Regions from separate parts of the Virgibacillus siamensis genome, predicted to be linked through region 1. Evidence: a T-box and tRNA genes for the amino acid it is inferred to sense, from the RefSeq annotation. Region 1 holds a T-box; the other holds one or more tRNA genes.
What was found. A T-box is a leader RNA that pairs with one kind of tRNA and senses whether it is charged. The one in region 1 lies ahead of tyrS (tyrosine--tRNA ligase), so its partner is inferred to be a tRNA-Tyr.
Positions count from the first base shown of each region.

Region 1 (11,067 bases):
TTCCTTGTGTAAACTCAGCCGGTGTATGCGGTCCTGCAACTACAGCCTGACCATTAACCATGACATAGGAGCCTTCTATTAAACTATCATCTTTCTTTGTAGGCACATACTTGGCATTAAACAGATCAGTCTGAATCAGACCGGCTTTTTTACATAGTTCAGATGGAAGCATTCCCGAAATGGCACAATAACTGCGGGAAACAATACCGCTTGGACGTTCAAAATTGTCCTGTGGTGCCACAAGGTCAGGGCGAATGTCTGAAGCCGCATTGATCAGTTCAGCCCACAGGTTGATATTACGGTTACTGTAACTAAGAGAACAACCTGCACATTTGATTGATTTAGGAATTTCATATCCCATCCATGTTCCGAAAGTGACATTTGGGTTTACACCCACAAACCATGTGTCTTGCCAAAAGTTTGACGTACCGGTTTTTCCTGCCCAGTCAACGCCGCTGTACTTTAACTGCGAGTTCAGGAATGTTGCTGTACCACTGTCAATGACATCACGCATCATATCAATGGTTAAATAGTTTGTTTGCGGTGAAAATACATCAACAGGCTTTTTTTTATGTTTGTAAATTACTTTTCCATCATTGGTAGTAATTTTTTGAATCAGGTAAGCATCGTTGAATTTCCCGTTATTGCCAAATGTACTGAATGCGTTCGTGTTTTCTTCCACACTTATTCCATACGTCGGCTGTCCAAGAGAAAGGGACAAGTTTGTCTGATCGCCTTTGGTAAGTGTCGTTATCCCCATTTTATCAATCAGGAAATTTTTGGCCGGATTTTGTTCAACAATTTTCCGGTATACTTTGGCTGCCGGAATGTTATAGGATTTCGCCAATGCTTTACGGGCTGAAACGATTCCGTGATAGGAACCCTGGATATAGTTGCTTGGGCTCCAGGCTTTTGGCATTCCTGGCATATAAAATTGCGTTTCTACATCGGCAATCGGTGTTCCCGGCTGGATTTTGCCCATTTCCATTGCCGGCGCATAATCAAGAATCGGTTTCATTGTACTTCCATTTGGACGTGGTGCCGTCATATAGTTAATCTGGTTATCTTGACTGTAATTTCTGCCGCCTATGAAACTAATAATTCTGCCGGTGCTGTTTTCAATCAGAATTCCACCAGTCTGGATTTTCTGGGTGATTGTTTTGGTTTCACCAGTTTCTGAATTAACAACCACATCGCCAGTCCAGGTAGGACCATATTGTTCATAGTTTTTTACGATTTTCTTAAATTTGTCATGAATCTTCTTATCTATTGTCGTATGGATTTTATAACCATTTTTACGCATGGCACGATCGGCAAGAATCTTGTACTCTTCCATCAATTTTTCATCTTTTTTCAGATCTTTTATAGAATATCCGTCTTGTTCAGCCAGGTATTCCATAATGATATCTTTGGCACGATCCTCTGCCTCAAACGTCAAGTATGGATATTTTTCAATTGTCGATTTTGACTCTTCAATAAAATCGGCGACAATATCATAGTTTATTGCTTTTTTGTATTGTTTTTTTGTAATATAACTTGCATCAAGCATACGTTCAAGTACCGTTTTCATTCTGTTTATTCCAGGCTGCAATCCTTCTTTGTTCTTTAATCCGCCACTATTTTTAAATGGGGTATAATAGGATGGGCTTTGCGGGAGCCCGGCCAGGAAGGCTGCTTGTGGTAAATTCAGCTTTGATGCATCTTTGCCAAAAATACCTTGTGCAGCGGTTTGAATTCCGGCTATGTTATTACCGGAAGCATCGCGTCCGTATGGGATAATATTCAAATAGGCTTCCAGTATTTCGCCTTTGTCAAAAAAACGCTCCAACCGCATAGCAATTAATATTTCTTTTGCTTTTCGTTCAAAAGATACTTCATTTGTCAGAATTTGGTTTTTGACAAGCTGCTGGGTAAGTGTGCTTCCTCCTGATTGTAAGGGAGCATTTGTGACCTGTTGTACAACCGCTCTGACAATCGCTTTTGGCACGACTCCTTCATGCATTCTAAAGTTCCTGTCCTCTGTTGCGATTACAGCTTGAATCAGCTTATCGGAAACATTATCAAGCGAGACTTCTTCTCTATGTATATCAGAACGTACATCGCCAAAATAGTTACCGCCAGCAAAATATAGTTTTGACGTCTCCTCATAGTTATAAATATCTTTCTTCATACTTGCGTAACTTCGAACAGGCTCATCTTTTACAAGGGAGGCAAAATAACCTGCCCCTAATCCGCCAGCGAAAAAGAAACCTATCAGTCCAATAATAAGAAAAATCAGGATTACGTTCCATAGGACATCATAGGTAATTCTGGATGTCCGTTGAATTTTCCCAGCGTGCCAGGCATCTTTTACTTTCTGCATATATTTTTGAAGCAATTCTTTATAATTCACTATAAAACCTCCTAAATTCCACAATCTATTATAGCATAGCAGGTTGAATTGGTGTATAATAATTTGTAACTGCCTATTGCGTTTAAATGCGTGGTGTGGTATGAATAAATCATAATGAAACGAAATACGCAATGAAAGATAACAGTAGTGTTGCATTTCCCTTTTTCAGCGAGCTGACGGTTGGTGGAAGTCGGTAAACAAATGCAGGCGAATTACAATTCCGGAGCGTCTTTTTCAAGACGGTGAGAACCATCGTTAACAATCCCAAAGTGACACATGTGTGTAACAAGGGTGGTACCGCGAGCGTAAACTCGTCCCTTTCAGGAGGGATGGGTTTTTTTAATTTTATAGAAAAGAGGAGTAGGTTACATGGATATTTTAAAGGATCTGGATAAGCGAAATCTTATTCATCAAACAACAGATGACAAAGGACTGAAAAAACATCTTGATGAGAATCAGGTGACTGTATATTGCGGGTTTGATCCAACAGCTGACAGTCTGCACATTGGGCATTTAGTACCGATCACCATGCTGAAGAGATTTCAGCGTGCAGGACACAGACCAATTGCTTTAATTGGCGGAGGGACTGGTATGATAGGTGATCCGAGTGGCCGCTCCAGTGAACGTTCCCTGAATGAAGCATCTGTTGTAAAAGGATATAGTGAAAAAATAAAGCAGCAACTTGCAAAGCAGCTTGATTTTGATAATGGATCAAATGCGGCTGTCGCAAGAAACAACCATGACTGGCTGGCCAGCATGACGGTTATTGACTTTCTTCGTGATGCGGGGAAGCATTTTGGCATTAACTACATGCTTGGGAAAGAATCCGTTTCCGCGAGAATTGAACAGGGTATATCTTACACTGAGTTCAGTTATATGATTTTGCAGTCACTGGACTTCATGAAATTGTATGAACAGGAAAACTGTACATTGCAAATAGGTGGAAGTGATCAGTGGGGAAATATAACAGCCGGTATGGAACTGATACGGAGATCAAGAGAAAATGCGGATGATGAAATAAATGTATTCGGATTGACCGTTCCATTGATTACGAAGGCAGATGGCACGAAATTCGGTAAAACCGCCGGTGGTGCAATTTGGCTTGATCCCGATAAAACGTCACCTTATGAGTTTTACCAATTCTGGGTGAATACCGATGATCGCGATGTTATGAAGTTTATAAAATACTTTACATTTATGGATGACGAAGAGATGGAACATTTGCAGCAGGAATTGGAGAACCATCCGGAACAACGTCTTGCACAGAAACGGCTGGCTGAAGAGATGACAAAGGAAGTGCATAGCCAGGAAGCACTGGAACAGGCACAGCGTATCACTGCGTCCTTATTCAGCGGTGACTTAAAGGAACTGACAGGGGCAGATATTGAACAGGGATTCAAAGATGTTCCGGCGTTTGAAATGGAGAAAGAGGATGTCGGTTTGATAGACCTGCTTGTAAACAGTTCGATATCTTCCTCCAAAAGACAGGCAAGGGAAGACATTAATAATGGCGCGATATACATTAATGGTACAAGGGAACAGGACATGAAATATGTCGTCACTTCAGATGATCGGATTGATGATAAATTTACGATTATCAGACGGGGCAAGAAAAAATATTTTCTGATTCGTTATCAATAATCGTAACGATATATAAATAGGAAATAAAAGGGGTGAAGATCTATGGCTGGGATTGGTTCTTATTCACAAACCGCAAATCCGGCATGGAGCAATAAAGCATTTCGACCGGGCGATTTCACTTCCAAGCGCATGACACTCCAGGGAACCATCAACAGGACCTTTTTACTTACAATGGCACTGCTTATCGCAGCAGCGTTTACCTGGAATCAGTCTTTCAACGGCAATCAATCATTGGTAACGGGGCTTCTTGTATTCGGACTGATTGCAGGGTTCATTCTTGCGCTTATTACCATATTTATACCGAAAGCCGCACCATTTACTTCCATCCCGTACGCATTGGCGGAGGGGCTGGTTCTTGGCGGTATTTCGGCAAGGTATGAATCACTTTATGATGGCGTAACGATGCAGGCTGCGTTATTGACATTTGGAGTATTACTCTTAATGCTCCTGTTTTATAAAACGGGGCTGATTAAGGTGACCAAAAAATTCCGGATCGGCGTGCTTTGTGCAACAGGAGCTATTATGCTTGCTTACCTGATAACCTTTATTATGCGGTTGTTTGGTGTGCATGATATTTTTTATATGCACAGCAGCGGACCAATCGGAATTTTGATAAGTGTCGGTATCGTTATTGTGGCTGCACTGAATCTTGCACTGGATTTTGATCTGATTGAAAGAGGTGTGAAGCGCAACGCCCCTAAGCATATGGAATGGTATGGAGCATTTGGGCTCATGGTAACACTGGTATGGCTGTACCTCGAAATTTTGCGTTTAATTTCCAAATTGAGAAGGTAACTGGTAATCACCGGAATGCAATGCGTTCCGGTGATTTTATATTATTTATTAAAGGTTGAATTATTGGAATTTTCTTGACCCGATCTAACCCGTGTGCTAAATTTAAATGGAACATAGTAAGACAGGTTTTAACTCGAATGATTAATCAATTGGAAGGGGGATAGCGGGGGAGAGGAAGAATTTGGATTATAAGGGGGAAACAGGATGAGCGAACAGACAAAGGGTAAAAAGAGTTTCTTTGATGGCAAATTTGGAAGATTCATTTTGCCGGCCATTATCCTCCAATCCACCCTGATTGGAGGAGGGTACGCAACTGGGCGTGAGATTGTTGCATATGGTGCGAAATTTGGTTCACTCGGTTGGATTGCAGGTCTGGCAATCTTTTTAGGATTCGGACTTATGGCATTTCTGATGTTTGAAGTTGCCAGGATTTTTAGGGCGTATGATTATAAGTCGATGGTAAAAAATTTAATTGGTCCATTTTGGTTTTTGTTCGATATTATCTATTTATTACTTGCAGTATTGATTATTTCCATTATGGCTGCGGCTACCGGATCAATCGTAGAAAGCACCCTGGGTATTAATTACTGGGTTGGGGTTGTTGGTATTGCTGTTATTGTCGGCATACTTAACCTGTATGGTGAACGGTTGATTGAACGCTTTGAAACATATGGCACAATCGCATTAATGCTCGGTTATATTATTTTTGGAATTATGGTAATCAGTTCAACCTGGGATGAGGCAATGCAGGTATTTGCGAACGGTGATACCAGTTATGTGAGTGATTTCAGTATCTGGACCATTATTTGGAGCGGAATCATTTACGTTGGTTATAACCTTGCTGTTTATCCTGCTGCGTTATTTACAGTGAAAAGACAAAAGTCAATGAAAGATACAATTGTATCCGGCATTGTTGCCGGTGTATTGATGACCTTGCCGTGGTTCCTCACGTATTTTGCCCTGATGGGATTCTATCCATCTGAAGATATATTTGGAGCAGAAATTCCATGGCTGCAAATGCTGAATGGATATGGAACATGGGTTGTTGTTCTGTTTGGAATTGTTGTCGGCTGGACATTAATTGAAACAGCTACAGGGATGATCCATGCATTTATCGAGAGACTGGATAATAATTTGGAAGAACTCGGGAAAAAGAAACTCTCCAAAAAGCAAAGCGGCCTTGTTGCATTTATAACTCTTGCCGCATCTGTACTTCTGGCGGAGGTTGGAATTATGGATCTTGTATCTAAGGGATATACGGCACTTGGTTATGGAATGCTGATTGTTTTTGGATTGCCTTTAATAACAGTTGGTCCATATAAAATTTTTAAACACTTTAAGGAAAAGAAAAGTAAAGTCAATACGGTAGCATAAACTGTGCATAAAAACCGTGTTACAAGCAGATTATTTGTTTGTGACACGGTTTTTTATTCGAAAAAATTCGGGCGGCTCCCAGCACCGCCCGAAATTTATTAAGACGTTTTATTCTTGGCTAAAAGTGGAATGATTAGACAAAGATGAAAATGAAGGGATGAAATTATGCTGGAAGTAAACGGAAGGGAACAAGGAGATGTGTTGGAAGTTACAACTGAGGGTACAGCGACACAAGAGGACTTGCAAAAATTTAAAGACGCTTTGAAATCAAAGAAGATGCAGGAGGAACCGTTTAATATTTTGTTTGTTTTCAAAAATATTGAAGGCAATACCGCAAAAGCAATGTTGGAAGCTTGGAAGGTGGTTCCTTATTTGAAGAGCATTAAAAAGAGTGCCATTGTGGCGGATGAATCGTTTATGGGTCTTAATGAAAATCTTGAAAAGCTCATTCCGGGTGTGGAAATCATTCAGTATCCGATGGAAGAACTCGAATCTGCCAGAAAGTGGGTCCGTGCATAATATAATGCAGATACAAAAAAGAAGGAAATAGATGATCATCAGTCCATTTCCTTCTTTTTAGTTTCACATTACATTAAAAACTCTCAACTCCTTAATGCCTAAGGGAGTTGAGAGTTTTAACAAAGCATGAAATTTTAATTCTGCAATGTACCAAACTTAACGTGAGTAGTACTCTACGATAAGCGCTTCGTTGATTTCAGCCGGAAGTTCGGAACGTTCAGGGTAGCGTGTATAGCTTCCTTCCAGTTTGTCGGCATCAAATGAAATGTATTCTGGTACGAAGTTGTTTACCTCGATTGCCTCTTTAATGATGTCCAGATTTTGAGACTTTTCACGCAGTCCGATTACCTGACCAGGTTTGACCGCATATGATGGGATGTCAACGCGTTTTCCATCTACAGTTACATGTCCATGGTTTACAAGCTGACGGGATTGTCTGCGTGTACGTGCAAGTCCAAGTCGATAAACTAAGTTATCCAATCTTGATTCAAGCAGAATCATGAAGTTTTCACCATGAACACCTTTCATTTTACCCGCTTTGTTAAACAGGTTACGGAATTGACGTTCGTTCAATCCGTACATAAAGCGCAATTTCTGCTTTTCTTGTTGTTGCAGACCGAATTCTGAAATTTTCTTGCGTTGGTTTGGTCCATGCTGACCAGGAGCATATGGACGCTTATCAAGTTCTTTACCGGTACCGGTTAAAGAAATGCCAAGACGACGTGACTTTTTCCAAATGGAATCTGTATAACGTGACATGAGACATTTCCTCCTTTTTGTTTTATTTGCATAAAATAAAACCGCGTGTCCCACAATCGCCATGTATTTTGTTTTCATGTACCATCGCTCCAGCAGCCGAGAGTTACGCGATACACCTCAAAGTGAGGAACAAAATAACATAAACGCAGGTTCACATAAGCTACCTTTTTATTTTACACAAAGAGTATTATATTAGTTTTCATAGTAGAAGTCAATCATATCTCTATTTTTCAGGGGATTTTTTACGAAAAAATCCCCTGAAATGAAAAAAACTATTTCCCAAATCCTTCGACAATCTTTCCAAACTTTTCAAGGTATTCCCGATCGGTCTCATCAAAACGGTTTGTACTTGGGCTGTCGATATCCAAAACACCAAAGATTTCACCGTTAACCTTCAATGGGATGACAATCTCAGATTTACTTGCACTGTCACAGGCGATATGCCCCGGGAATTTCGTAACATCTTCGACAACCTGGGACTCCCCTGTACTGATGGCTGTTCCACAAACACCTTTTCCATAATCAATCCGCAGACAGGCCGGCAGCCCCTGGAATGGTCCCAGTACAAGCTGGTCTTCCTTCCACAGATAAAATCCTACCCAATTCACATCGTGCAAAAACTGATTCAACAGTGCCGATGCATTGGAAAGATTCGCAATTACATCGTTTTCGTCCTCTGTCAATGCTGTAAGTTGTTTTAATAACATTTCGTAGTCTTTTACTTTTTCACCTGAATATGCTGTCGTCTGAAACATGGTCACATTATCCTCTCATTGCCTGGTATTTCGACATTTGTGTGGGTATTTGTCGATAGAAAATTGAAGGATAAATCTTCAATTTGTCGTAATTTTAATATAAGGAGATGAATTTAATGATAAAATATCCTACAAAACAAAAAGTCGTCGATGCCGCTTCCCAATTATTTTTTCAAAACGGGTTTCATGGAACTTCTGTACGTGATATTGCTGATAAAGCAACTGTAAATGTTTCATTAATAAGTTACTATTTTAAAAGCAAGCAAGGGTTGCTGGAACATGCTGTTACACACTATTATGAAGCATATCTTGAAACAATAGAGGAGACGCTGAAAAAAAACGAATCCGAAGAACCGATAACCTGCCTGAAAAAAATGGTTGAAGCTATTATACAGTACAAGCAAAGCAACCATCAATTTTCATGTTTCATTCACCGGGAACTTTCTCTTGATTCGGTATTTGTACGGGAGATGACAGTGACCTATCTTGCCAAGGAAAATTACTTCATCAAAAATGCATTTTTTGATGCCCTTTCAGGCAGTGGCAAATCGTTTGATCGGCAATTTTTATTGATGCAATTAAAAGGGATGCTGATTACGCCATATATTTTGCAGCATGAATGGAAAAATCAGGTGATTGGGGAAAGATCACATGGCATTTTTGCCCAAAAGTATATTCGAACCATTGAAGAGTGGCTGGATTATGTGATTAAACAAGCATAGAGTTTTGTTAATTTATGTATATTTTTTTGTGTATAACGCTGCTTGCATAAAAAAATTTGTCAAAATCACAATTTAATTGTATTTTTTTAGCCAAAAATGCAATTTACATGGTATCATAAGTATAATTACGACATAACTTCGGGTGTTTTGTTGATTAATTCGGCAAATCCTGTTCTTCTTAGAGAACTCATCGATAGATTACCCTCTTATTTGAAATACAGTCAGGAGGCATTTTATGGCTTACATCATTGGCATCATACTGATAATTATTGCACTGATTATTGCAGGACTAATACTTAGAAAACGGATTTATGATGAGGTAGACAGGTTGGAAGCCTGGAAAATGGATATTATGAATCGAAACATTGCTTCTGAGATCAGCCGTATTAAAAATTTAAATTTGTCCGGTGAAACACAGGAGAAATTCGAATCCTGGAGAGAGCGCTGGGAACTGATTGTTACGAAAGAGCTGCCCGATATAGAGGAATATTTATTTGATTCCGAAGCAGCAGCGGACAGATATCGATTTTCCAAAGCTAAAAAGATGTTACGTAAAACAGAAGAAGTGCTCCAGTCAATTGAAGATGAAATCGAAAAAATGCTTGCTGAATTGAACGAGTTAATGGAATCTGAGGAATCGAGCCGAAAAGAAATAGAACAAATTCAGCCAACTATAAAAGCTTTACGGAAACAACTTTCCCAAAATCGTTATCAGTACGGAAATGCAGAAGAATATTATGATTCGGAAATTGATGGAATGGAAAAACAACTCACGCAGTACAATGAATTGGTGGGATCAGGGAACTATTCGGATGCACGCCACTTGGTCGAAGAGTTGAAGCAGGATCTTGACAATCTCCAAACGCAAATGGAAGATTTCCCTGCCTTGTACACAGCGTGCAAAAATGATCTTCCTCAACAGTTAAACGAGCTCTTGAACGGATTGAAAGGTATGAAAGATGATGGCTATCGTGTAGAACACTTCGGATTTGAGAAGGAAATACATAAGTATCAGCATCGGTTGAAAGATTGTGTAAGTGCCTTGGATCAGGGAGAAGAAGAACTTGCAAAAGAAATGAAGAATGAGATAGAAGAGCGAATGGCGGAAATGTATCAGCTGCTTGAGAAAGAAGCTGTTGCCCGCAATTATATGGAAAATAAAATTCCGGTATATCGGGAAGAACTGGAAACCCTGGAAAACGATTTTCTGATCACTAAGGAAGAAGTGGACGAGCTGCAGAAAGCATATTATTTCGAGGACAGTGATATGGAAAAGTACCTCGTTCTTGACAAGGCCATTGGGCAGCTGAAAAAACAGCTGCATATGATTAACGATGAAATGGAACAAGAAATGGAAACTTCACATTCCAAACTAAGGTCTGAATTGGAAAATGGCTTTCAGCAGGTAGAAGAGCTTCAAAAACAGCACGATGATTTCAGGAAACAAATTAAAAATCTGCGGAAAGATGAAGTGACGGCGAAAGAAAAACTTGCTGATATGAAGGATGATTTATATCAAATCAATCGCCGTTTAAGTAAGAGCAATATTCCCGGAGTTCCAGGTTTTATTTGGACCCTGATGGAAGATGCATCGAATAAGAATGTCCGGGTATTGGATGTGCTGGACAAACAGCCCCTTGACATCACAGAAGTGCAAAAGGCATTATCAGATGCAGAATCCAGTGTGAATCAAGTAGCGGAACAAACAGATATGGTACTTGATCAAGCTTATTTGACCGAACAGGTAATACAGTATGCAAACAGGTATCGCAGTCAGTACCCTGTATTATCCGCAAAATTATCGGAATCGGAGCGGTTATTTCGTTCATACGAGTATGAACTGGCACTGGAACAAGCTGCAAAGGCCGTTGAAGAAGTGGAACCCGGAGCATTGAAACGGATTGAGGAATACCAAGCAGCAAACTAAATAATTGTAAAGACATATCGATTGAAATATGATTAGCAATAAGGGAAATGATTAAATGAGGGGCTGTCTTAAGAATTGGGTATGCAAATAACCTGTTTCTGAGTCAGCCTTCATTATTTTATATTAAAAGCTAGCTAAACAATGCGGCAGCCGTAGAACTTATGCGAAAGATTTTCTTAAAGG
Region 1 is NZ_FUIH01000007.1:1,748,937-1,760,003, reverse strand. Features, by position in the region: gene B1K71_RS12675 (transglycosylase domain-containing protein) at 1-2,392, opposite strand, end outside; T-box leader at 2,515-2,714, shown strand; gene tyrS (tyrosine--tRNA ligase) at 2,762-4,033, shown strand; gene B1K71_RS12665 (Bax inhibitor-1/YccA family protein) at 4,076-4,828, shown strand; gene B1K71_RS12660 (YkvI family membrane protein) at 5,033-6,202, shown strand; gene B1K71_RS12655 (STAS/SEC14 domain-containing protein) at 6,368-6,721, shown strand; gene rpsD (30S ribosomal protein S4) at 6,878-7,480, opposite strand; gene B1K71_RS12645 (GAF domain-containing protein) at 7,753-8,235, opposite strand; gene refZ (forespore capture DNA-binding protein RefZ) at 8,352-8,957, shown strand; gene ezrA (septation ring formation regulator EzrA) at 9,193-10,884, shown strand.

Region 2 (11,067 bases), on a different contig from region 1:
CAATTCCTTTTAATACATCACTTGTCCCATATAATTTTACCTTGTCCACATTAGCAGATACAGAGGACATTGTATAGCCTTCCGGAAGCTCACCGGTTGTTGACACCGAGACCGGCACAGACTTACTCGGGTTGTGTACATCTACTGAAACCGCCACACTCTCCGGCTCCATTTGGACATTTAGTTCATTGCCCCGTGCATCATAGACATTAACGGGGACCTCCCTGTTGTCAATTGGCTCCTTCAATCCCGCAACATCGACAAATACTTTCACAATAGCAATTTGATCGATGATTTCCTTGGAGCTGGTAATGGTCACTGTGCTTGGTTCAACAGTGCTTTGACCAAGTTCATACCCTTGCGGCAGCTTATCGGTATTGATAAAGTCAGTTGTAACCGTAAACTGTTTGGATGCACGCTCTTCAATCGTAACCTCAACCGTTTTCGGTTCAATATAGACTTTTAATTCCCTCGGCACATTTGCATGTTTTAATTCAACTGTATGTGTACCTTCATCCAGTCCTTCCAGATTGACATAGATATCGAAGTTTTTCTGTCTGGCCGTTGCCTTCAGCGTACTTTCTGAACCTTCCAGCGTTACAGATACTGTTTGAGGCACACCGCCGACAACATATTTCTCCTGATCGATCCGGATATTAACAGGCATATTTTCAATCGTTGCCACTTCCTCATTGCCACTTGGAAAAATGCGCGATTCATTGCTATCGTATTTATCAATCTCCACTTGAACGAAGACATATAACAAAACAGCAAAAACGAGTGACACACCACGAACGAACCAACGGCTTTTAAACCAATTATCCATTCTTCTTCCCCCTCCGATTTCGTGACTTGGATTCAGGGGTTTTAAGTGAAGGTGACAGATTTCCGCGCAGAAATTCACGTAATGCTTCCTGGTCCAATTCCCGCATCAATTCACCGTTTTTGGTACAAGAGATATTGCCGGTTTCCTCCGACACGACGATTGTCAGGGCATCTGTTACTTCACTGATTCCCATGGCAGCCCTATGCCTTGTACCCAGTTCTTTGGAAATAAAAGGACTCTCCGATAAAGGCAAATAACAGGCAGCTGCCATAATCTCCTCATCTTTAATAATGACCGCCCCGTCATGAAGCGGGGTGTTTGGTGTGAAAATATTAGTGAGAAGCTGATGCGTAAGTTTCCCGTTGATTGGAATGCCTGTCTCAGCATAATCACCAATGCCCGTCTCACGTTCCAATGAAATCAGCGCACCAATCCTACGCTTTGCCATATATGTACACGACTGGATAATCGCCTCAATTTTTTGTTCTAATATTTCTTCCTCAGATCTGGAGCCTCTTGAGAAAATGTTTCCCCTGCCCAGCTGTTCCAGTGCACGTCGCAATTCAGGCTGAAACAGGATCACAATGAATACAAATCCCCACGTTATTGCCTGATTGGTTATGTATTGCACCGTTTGCAGTTCAAACACCCTGCTAAGCACCCATACAACAAGTACCACAATAATACCTTTTAAAAGCTGTATCGCTTTAGTGCCCCTGATCAACATGATTAATTTATATAAAACATACCAGACGAGAGCTATATCTACGCCGATTCGCAACAGGTTTAAAAAAGTAAATCCCCCATCAAGCATGTTCACACTTCCTTTTGTACATTAGTCTTCTTCCCATCGATTTTTAATAACCACTCTTTATTATATCATATTACTTAACCAGTATTGAAATGAAAAAAAGCCCGGCATTTGCCAGACTTTTATCGTCTATTCAAAATGATTTACTCATCCATTGAAAATACACTTTCAACCATATCCTTCGTGTGATACCATATCCATTCAAAAATCTGATCCACCTGCTTTAGTTCACCATTTACCTCGCCAACAGATGCCATCAGACCGGTCCCCTCTATTTGCTTATCAATCAGTTCTCCATTGATGATTGTGACATTACCATCAACCGTCCCCTCAATCCGGAGATCGCCGTTTTTAACAAGCAAGTCACCCGAAACCGTAACCCCTTCAGGTACAATTACCGTATCACCCTGAACGACCAGATTTTCCTGTTTGGATACAACCAGTGCACTATCCTGATTCCAGGCAGAAAAAATACCACTAAACATAAAAATGAAAAAGATCGCTGCCGATGTCAGAATTGGATGAGTCTTAAACCAGCGCTTATAGCGTACACGCTTTCGTTCAACAGGCAAATTTTCCATGACCCCTTCTGTGAAATCAGAAGGTGCTGTAATCCGTTCTGTGCTTTGGACAAGTGTAATCGCGCGCTTCAATTCATGAAAATGCTTTTGGCACTGTTCACAATTCTCCAGATGGTGCCGTAACTTGTCTTCTTCCTCTTGTAATATATCATTATCCAAGTATTTATGCATTAGCTCTATTGCTTCATTGCTGCAATTCAAGTTGATCACACTCCTTTACACATGGCGAAGCTTTTTGCGTAATGCCTCGCGCCCCCGATGAATTCGGGTTTTTACGGTACCAAGAGGAATGTCCATAATCTCACTGATCTCTTTCAGTGAGAAATCTTCCAGGTAACGCAAAATGATGATGCCGCGATATTTAGTCGGAAGAGATGCTATCTCACGGTGAATATATTGTTGCAATTCCATACTTTCAGCTTCTTCATCGGGCAAACGATTGTCCGCGGCAAGCTGTGAATACATATTCAGCCCTTCTGTTCCGGTTATCTCCGCATCCAGATAATAGTCAGGTTTTCGTTTTCGTATCCGGTCAATCGTCAAATTGGTAGCAATTCGATACAGCCAGGTTGAAAACTTCCGATTCACGTCAAACGAATGAATGTTTACAAATGCTCTGATAAATGCTTCCTGTGCTATATCTTCAGCCTCGTGACGATTCCCCAGCATACGGTAGCAATGCTGAAATATTTTGTGCTGATAAAACGAGACTATACCTTCAAAAGCAGCCTGATCTCCCTTTTTAACCTTTTTAATTTTCTCTTTAATTAATGATTCCATTTATCTGTACCTCCGCCAGATATGCGGTAATACGCATACGAATAAACCCTGCTAAAGGTTTCAAAAACTTTTTTCTGCTTTGAAGTTGTTTAAATATGCAAGAATTTGGGTAGCTTGTTACTATAATTATACTAGATTGAGGGGTGGTTTTGTGGATAATAACTCATTAATATTGGAAAAGATTGAACAGTATCGTGATGAAATGATTATTTTAAGCAACGACCATGGGTTAACCTCTGAAATTGTCATAGAATCCAGCAAAAAACTGGATGACCTTCTAAATACGTATCAATACTGAATAAAAAATATACCTCATGCATTGGACATTTCATTTATAGGGAATGTCTTTTTTCATGGAATTTTAAACCGTAAAACAAACCCGTACCCATTTAATTACGGTACGGGCTTATTTTGTATGGTGGAGTTTTATTTCAATTTCTCACCAAATAATGAACCAATCAATCCGACCGCCATTGTTGCGGTTTTATTTTTATCATCAAGAATCGGGTTCACTTCCACAAATTCTGCTGACGTAATCAGATTGGATTCTTCCAGCATTTCCATTGCAAGATGGCTTTCCCTATAGGATAACCCGCCAATTACAGGTGTGCCCACACCAGGCGCTTCTTCCGGATCCAGTCCATCAAGGTCAAGGCTTAGATGAACACCATCCGTCCGTTCTCCCAAGTAGTCAATCGTCTCTGTCATCACTTTCGTCATACCCATACGATCAATTTCGTGCATCGAATAAACAATTATGCCCCGTTCTTGTATTAGTTCCTTTTCTCCCGGATCAAGCGAGCGTGCTCCAATAATCACAATATTTTCCGGCTTTATTTTAGGCTGATAGTCCAGAATGTCTGTCAGCTTTTCGTGGCCGATACCCAGACTCACGGCGAGTGGCATTCCATGAATATTGCCTGATGGTGATGTCTCGCCAGAATTCAAATCCCCATGTGCGTCATACCAAATCACACCAAGATTCTCATAATGCTTGGATATTCCCGCCAAACTTCCGATAGCGATGCTGTGGTCTCCACCAAGTACAAGCGGGAAACGGCTATTGTCAATTTCCTGATCAACCATCTCCGCCAGTTTTTGATTTCCTTCAGCAACCTGCTTTAGATTGCGCAGATTACCTTCCTGTTTTTCGTATTTACTGTCAGGACGTGAAATTGGCACGTCACCAAGATCGTTAATATTATATTTCAGGTTTTCCAGTGTTTCCACAACACCGGCATAGCGAATAGCACTGGGACCCATATCAACCCCGCGGCGGCTTTGGCCCAGATCCATCGGTACTCCAATTATCGATAAGTCTTTTTTCAATGTAAACGCCTCCTCTGCTTTACATTTTATCGAACAATTGCAACATGACTCAACTCAACAAAAATATGTATATATATTCATTCCTGGGCTGATTGCCTTTCCCGATACAACTAAAAAAAACGTCCAACTCAGGACGTCCTTTATTAAATCATTACCGCGCCGTCGGAACAAAGTGTAAGATCGAGCGGTTTTATTCCTGCTTTTTTCCATGCTTTCATCAATTCGTTAGCCTGCTCTTCGGAGGGCATAAAAGCAATACCGCAATCACCGCCACCTGCTCCGGATGGTTTTCCAGCACCACCATGCTTCTCCGCCAAATCACACAACACAGTCAATGCCGATGTTTCAATGTCCACTCCGGCGTTTTTGCCAACTACTGAAAGTGCTTGGCGATTCAGCCTGACCCCTTCAATGACCTTTGTCGCGTAATCATGTTGAACACCATCCAGAAAACTTCCGACTGCCTTCCCACTGTCGGAAAGGAATTGTTCGTACAATAATTCATTCGTATCTTTCAGTCTTCTGATCTTTTGGATAAGTGATGAGGTCGATGCAGGAGAACCAGTCCAGCCTATGCATATATGCAGGTTTTCCGGCAAACGGGTGGGACTCAACGAGAAATATGGCCAATCAGAACCTGCAAGTTCCGTTATCGTGCCGGCTTTATCATACGCATCCAGAAGCCAATCTGCTTGAAAAGAAGAATATTGCAGCATCCCCCCGTGAGATGATGCAGCAACATCAGCGCCGGAACCATTTCCCTGCGTAATGACATGGGAAATCGATGCAAGCTTAAAGATAAGTTGTTGGGATGCCTTTTGCGGCAAAAACTTTTTCAAAACAGCTGCAATGACGGCAGTTACCACTGCTGCACTTGATCCCAAGCCATATTTTTGGCCGCCGGTATCATCCAATTCACTCCGGACTTTCAGATGGAACGGCTCCACCAGAATATTATTTTCAGCTAAATAAGAATAAACTACTGTCATTGCATTTTCGACAAAGCGTACCCGATCATCATCCGTGCGTATCACAACATGTTTATCTGTCCAGGCCCATTCAATATCTGTCAGATCAAAATTATGTAAAGAAAGACGGTTATCTCCGCTTTGTTCCAAGGTGGCATAAACAAAACGGTCAACCGCCATGACCACGAGCTTCTGATATTTTTCAAGAACGGCAAATTCTCCTGCAATCATTAATTTCCCGGGTGTTTTGATAGTTATTGATTTAGACAAGATGTTTCAACCCCTAAAGATAGGATATTCCCTGGCCCGCTTTACTGGAAATCACATCATGAACACCAGGGATGTCACGGAGAGATTGCTTTAATATCTGCTCATTCTCCGGCAAATAAAGGACTTTCACATTCGGACCCGCATCAATTGTGAAATATGCGGGAATTCCATTTTCTCTTAGTTCCCGCACTGCATGCATAACAGCCATTGTCGTATCATGCCAATAAGAAAAAGGAGGATTTGCTCCCAAAGTAGTTGCATGCATCTTCAAACAGTTTGCTTCAGCAATTTTACCAACTTTTTCAAAATCCTTCGTTCGGATACCATCTTTGATCTGATCCATATCATGTGGAATACCGTCAATCCAGCTTGAATAAAACGCTGATGTGTCGACCGTGCGCTTCATTCCTTCACGGCTAAGTACTTTTTTCGCTTTTGAAGACAGAACTACCGCCGCTACACGAATGTCCCAATGGTCAGCCGGAGCAATCGGGACAGCGTATGAATCGGTACCATCAGCTTTGGAACCCTTTTCCCATTCAACAAAACCACCATAAATAGAGCGGCATGCTGAACCGGAACCTTGTCTTGTTAGACGGGAAAGCACTGTTTCGTCAACCGGTAATCCCAATGCCTTCACAGCAGCTGCTGCAAGTGCAGCAAATCCGGATGCAGATGATGCAAATCCGGCGGCAGTTGGTACATGGTTGGTCGAATTCACTGTTGCAAAAAAATTATCTTTTCCGGCGAAGCTTCGAATAAGATTCAGAAAGCCCGTTACACGATCAAATTGTCCATCAACAACCGCCTCACCATTCAAATAGAATTGATCTTTCGTCAATTCTGTCCTGAATTCAACGGAGGTAGTTGTATAAAATCCATCCAGCGTTAAGGAAAGGCTGCTATTCATAGGGAGAATCAATGATTCGTCCCGTTTTCCCCAATACTTGATCAAAGCAATATTTGTATGTGCCTTAGCTGTTGCTTTCATGCGTATCCCCTCACACCTGACTTCTTTTAATTATTTCGTAAAACAAATGGCCATACAGCATGGGCACCAAACTTTTTCAGTTTTTCAGCCAATTGTCTGGAATGCACTTCATTACGTGCTAACGCAATAATGCAGCCGCCATTTCCGCCACCGGTTAATTTTGCGCCCAATGCACCTTCCTGTCGTGCAAAATATATTAAACGGTTAAGACCGGCGTCACTAACACCAAGTGCTTCCAGTTCCCGTTGTGCTTCGTTTAGCATCTGTCCGAGCAGATGTTTGCTGGCAGTCTCCAGTGCATTTCTGGCCCGGTGTGTAATTTCCCCGATACGATCCAACTTGTTCTGAATACGCTTCGGTGCAGACCTTAACAGACTTGCCACGGATTCAACAGCTGAACGCGTATCGCCAACTCGTCCGGAATCCGCTACGATAAAGTGAAAATCACCTTTTGGATCAATAAAATTAATCGGCTCATCTTTTTCATACCAAACCGGTGACCCGGAAGTTATAGTTAACGTATCAATTCCACTTGGAACACCATGGGCATATGTTTCCGATATGTTTGACAGATTAAGCAAATCTTCCTCTGAATACCGCTCACCGAAGAAGTGAAATAGCGATTTAACAACTGCAATTGCGACTGAAGCACTTGAACCCAGTCCTTTACCAGGTGGAATCGATGATTTAATCCGGATCATAAAATCCTGGCACGGCAAATGCAGATGTTTCAACGTTTCTTTAATACACGTCACAAGCCCTTCCAGCATTTCGGGGGCAGATTCAATTGGACCAGTATAAAAAGAACTGTTCAATTGAACTGAACCCGGAACATAATCAACAATTGATTCCACACCGACCAATGGGAATGGGATGGCAATTGCGGGTTGCCCGTGTACAACTGCATGTTCACCGATTAAGATCAATTTACTATGAGCTATACCAATAGCTGTTTGTTCTGAAGTTGTTGCCTTTTCTGCACTCATTTTGTATACTCGTCCACCAATTCTTTAGCTTTTCCGACACGGATTTCCTTTTCATTAACCAATCGTTCAGCAATGATATCAATCATCTCCCCTGTAGCTCCTGCCGCGATTGCAACAGAACGAGAATGTAAAGCCATATGGCCTTTTTGAATCCCATCTGTCGCCAAGGCCTTAAGCGCTCCAAGATTCTGAGCAAGTCCAACAGTGACAATAACCTGTGCAAGTTCCCGGGCAGATTCCACACCTAAAATTTTCAATGCTATTTTGGCCATGGGATGCACCCTTATGGAACCTCCAACTGTACCAACTGACATCGGCAATTCCAGTTCACCAACAAGGTTGCCCATTTCATCTTTGGACCAAACCGTCATTGATCCATATTTTCCATATCTGGCAGCATGGGCATGTGCCCCTGCTTCAACGGCACGCCAATCATTGCCTGTCGCGATTACAACCGGATCAATACCATTCATGATCCCTTTATTATGTGTTACCGCTCTAAATGGATCAGATGCAGCAAATTCGTACGCATGGATTACACCGTCCCGCACTGCCTCACCGGAAAAATCACCTGTTGCAAGTAATTCAGGCGGAATAACGCAACGTGCTTTTGCCAGACACCTGTCCGGATAGTTGGACAGAATCCGCAAATAAACTTTGCCATCGGTTATTTTTTCAATAGTTGGAGCCAGTGACTCCACCATCGTATTAATAATATTCGCACCCATAGCATCACATGTGTTTACATAAATATGCAGGACAAGCATTTTTCCGTACGCTGAATCGGATTCCTCGTTTAATATCCTGACTTCCAAATCTTCCGCTCCACCGCCTCTGGCCATGAGACTGGGGTATGAAGCGTTTGCCGCATCGATCAAAGCATCTTTTTCACTCAAAACCGCTTCTTTGGCAGCAGAAAAATCAGGGCAGCCAACCACCTGAATCTGACCAATCATAACCCGTTCGGTTGATTCAGCGATGAATCCGCCCGCTTCTCTGACAATCTTGGCAATATGACTTGCTGAAGCGAGGATAGATGGTTCCTCTACCGCCATCGGGATTGTATATTCCTTATCATTAATTAGAAAATTCAGTCCTAACCCTAACGGAAGCGGAAAGGTTCCAATCACATTTTCTATCATTTTATCCGCAGTTTCAGTTGGCAGCGGCTCTTTGGAAAATAAAATATCCTGCTCTTTTTCCGAGAAACCTTCCATTGCAGTAAGCAATTCCCTGCGTTCCTCAACTGTCTTATTGTAAAAGCCAGGAATCCGGGAAGTCTTCATACCATCTCATCCTTTAGATTATCTTAAATTTATATATGTTCATGCAGTTATTGTATAGTAATAATTTACTGTATCTATTATGTAAAAAAACAGCTAAAAATGCAAATAAACAAGGTTGTTGGTAATCATAACGACCTTGTTTATCTACTATATCATATGTGTTATGTATTTCCGCCAAATTATTCAGCATGTAAAAGCCCGGTTTGAATAGTGAGCCATGGAGGATTCGAACCTCCGACCCTCTGATTAAAAGTCAGATGCTCTGCCGGCTGAGCTAATGGCTCATGTTATGAATGTCAGCTTTTCAAGGATGTTTGCAGTCAGCTAGCGGCTCACTCATTAAATTAATTCGTTATATCCGCATTTTTAAGTGGGTTACGACGACTTTAAATAAAAAGTTTTTTATACAAACATTAAAAAGGCTGGGCTGCTAGGATTCGAACCTAGGATACACGGGATCAAAACCCGATGCCTTACCGCTTGGCTACAGCCCATCAATTACTATAAATATGGTGGAGGGGGAGAGATTCGAACTCCCGAACCCTGAGGGAGCGGATTTACAGTCCGCCGCGTTTAGCCACTTCGCTACCCCTCCCAATGTATTCTAACCTGCAACAACGGTAATTATGCAAAAAAATGGTGCCGGCCAGAGGAATCGAACCCCCAACCTACTGATTACAAGTCAGTTGCTCTGCCAATTGAGCTAGACCGGCATTTTATGGAGTGAGACATATAACCAATGTATCCATGTATCTTACAGGAAAATGGTGGAGGATGCAGGGCTCGAACCTGCGACCCCCTGCTTGTAAGGCAGGTGCTCTCCCAGCTGAGCTAATCCTCCGGAATCCTTAATGCAAAAAATAATGGTGACCCGTACGGGATTCGAACCCGTGTTACCGCCGTGAAAGGGCGGTGTCTTAACCACTTGACCAACGGGCCTAGCAATCATGTATAGCATATAAGTTCAAATTGTGTCAGAAACTGACGAATTACATTATATACAGATAAATGATATTTGTAAAGGGGTTTTTTATTTTTTTATTATTGCCTGGTTGAAATGACATCTATTTAGACCCTTTCTGCGATATTTTGCCGGAATTGGGTTCTTTTTTAATTTCTGTTTCTCCACGGCAACTTTCATCATATAATAAAGTGGTAGGGGGGGATTTAATGATTGATTGGTTTGTGGGGGTGGACGGAAAACCATTTGTTGCATTTGGACCAAGTCATCTTGTGATGCTGATCATCTATTTTTTGGGACTTATTCTTTTTTTCATCTCATTTACTAAAATCCGGGAAAGTCGTACCATCTATAATATTCTGCGTTGGACGCTGTTTGGAATACTTATCTTTTCCGAAATTACCTATCAAATTTGGGCAGCGGTTAATGGCTTGTGGAATCCCAGGGAACATCTGCCGCTGCATCTGTGCGGAATAACAGGGATTACAGGGGCCATTGCCCTTTGGAATCATAATAAGAAGTTAATTCGTATCACATTTTTCTTCGGACTGATACCCGCTTTCCTTGCAATTGTTACACCTGAATTACCTTTTGATTTCCCGCACTTTCGTTATTGGAAATTCTTCATCCATCATATTTTTATTTCCTGGATCGGCTTATTTTTAGTCGTTGCCAATTATACGGAAATAACATTCAAATCAATGCTGGAAAGCTACGGATATATATTGCTTTATGCCTGTTTAATCGGCTATATCGTAAATCCATTACTGGACTCCAATTATCTTTACCTGTCACACACACCGACAGCCAGTACGCCATTGGATTTATTGGGCAGCGGTTTTATCTACTACTTCACCCTTTGCCTGTTGGCTCTAATTGTATTTTTCATTCAATATAAAATATATCATTTCTTCACCCACGGTAAACAAACACCCAAATAGCAAGAGGGTGTTTGTTTACTAAGAATACATAATTGCTACCACCCATACAATAACGATAACCGGAAGTGATACATACAATGATTGCCATATCGCCATCTTTTGCCTTTTTATTAAGAAAAAAGCTACAAACAATTCCATTATGGTCACGATGACAGCCAGAATAAAGAGTAAATTCATGTGGTACCCCCCTTTCCTTTCAAGTTTACACATTTCCAACATTTTATGAAACAACAAAAAGCGACTAAATCCCTGTAGAATCTAATCGCTTTTACACGTATCTATTTTACCAACACGCTCGTAGTTTGTTTGCCAGGATGGTGTTCGGGAAGTGAATCAC
Region 2 is NZ_FUIH01000006.1:4,390-15,456, reverse strand. Features, by position in the region: gene B1K71_RS00965 (CdaR family protein) at 1-826, opposite strand, end outside; gene cdaA (diadenylate cyclase CdaA) at 819-1,640, opposite strand; gene B1K71_RS00955 (zf-HC2 domain-containing protein) at 1,781-2,419, opposite strand; gene sigW (RNA polymerase sigma factor SigW) at 2,435-2,998, opposite strand; gene B1K71_RS00945 (aspartyl-phosphate phosphatase Spo0E family protein) at 3,150-3,296, shown strand; gene rocF (arginase) at 3,425-4,327, opposite strand; gene B1K71_RS00935 (phosphomevalonate kinase) at 4,471-5,565, opposite strand; gene mvaD (diphosphomevalonate decarboxylase) at 5,579-6,556, opposite strand; gene mvk (mevalonate kinase) at 6,583-7,542, opposite strand; gene B1K71_RS00920 (hydroxymethylglutaryl-CoA reductase, degradative) at 7,539-8,828, opposite strand; tRNA gene B1K71_RS00915 (tRNA-Lys) at 9,040-9,112, opposite strand; tRNA gene B1K71_RS00910 (tRNA-Gln) at 9,251-9,322, opposite strand; tRNA gene B1K71_RS00905 (tRNA-Tyr) at 9,339-9,423, opposite strand; tRNA gene B1K71_RS00900 (tRNA-Thr) at 9,466-9,541, opposite strand; tRNA gene B1K71_RS00895 (tRNA-Val) at 9,594-9,669, opposite strand; tRNA gene B1K71_RS00890 (tRNA-Glu) at 9,693-9,767, opposite strand; gene B1K71_RS00885 (YwaF family protein) at 9,999-10,730, shown strand; gene B1K71_RS19735 (hypothetical protein) at 10,749-10,907, opposite strand; gene B1K71_RS00880 (LLM class flavin-dependent oxidoreductase) at 11,009-11,067, opposite strand, start outside.
Region 2: it has a tRNA-Tyr gene. The T-box ahead of tyrS (tyrosine--tRNA ligase) is inferred to sense a tRNA for this amino acid. The anticodon was not compared.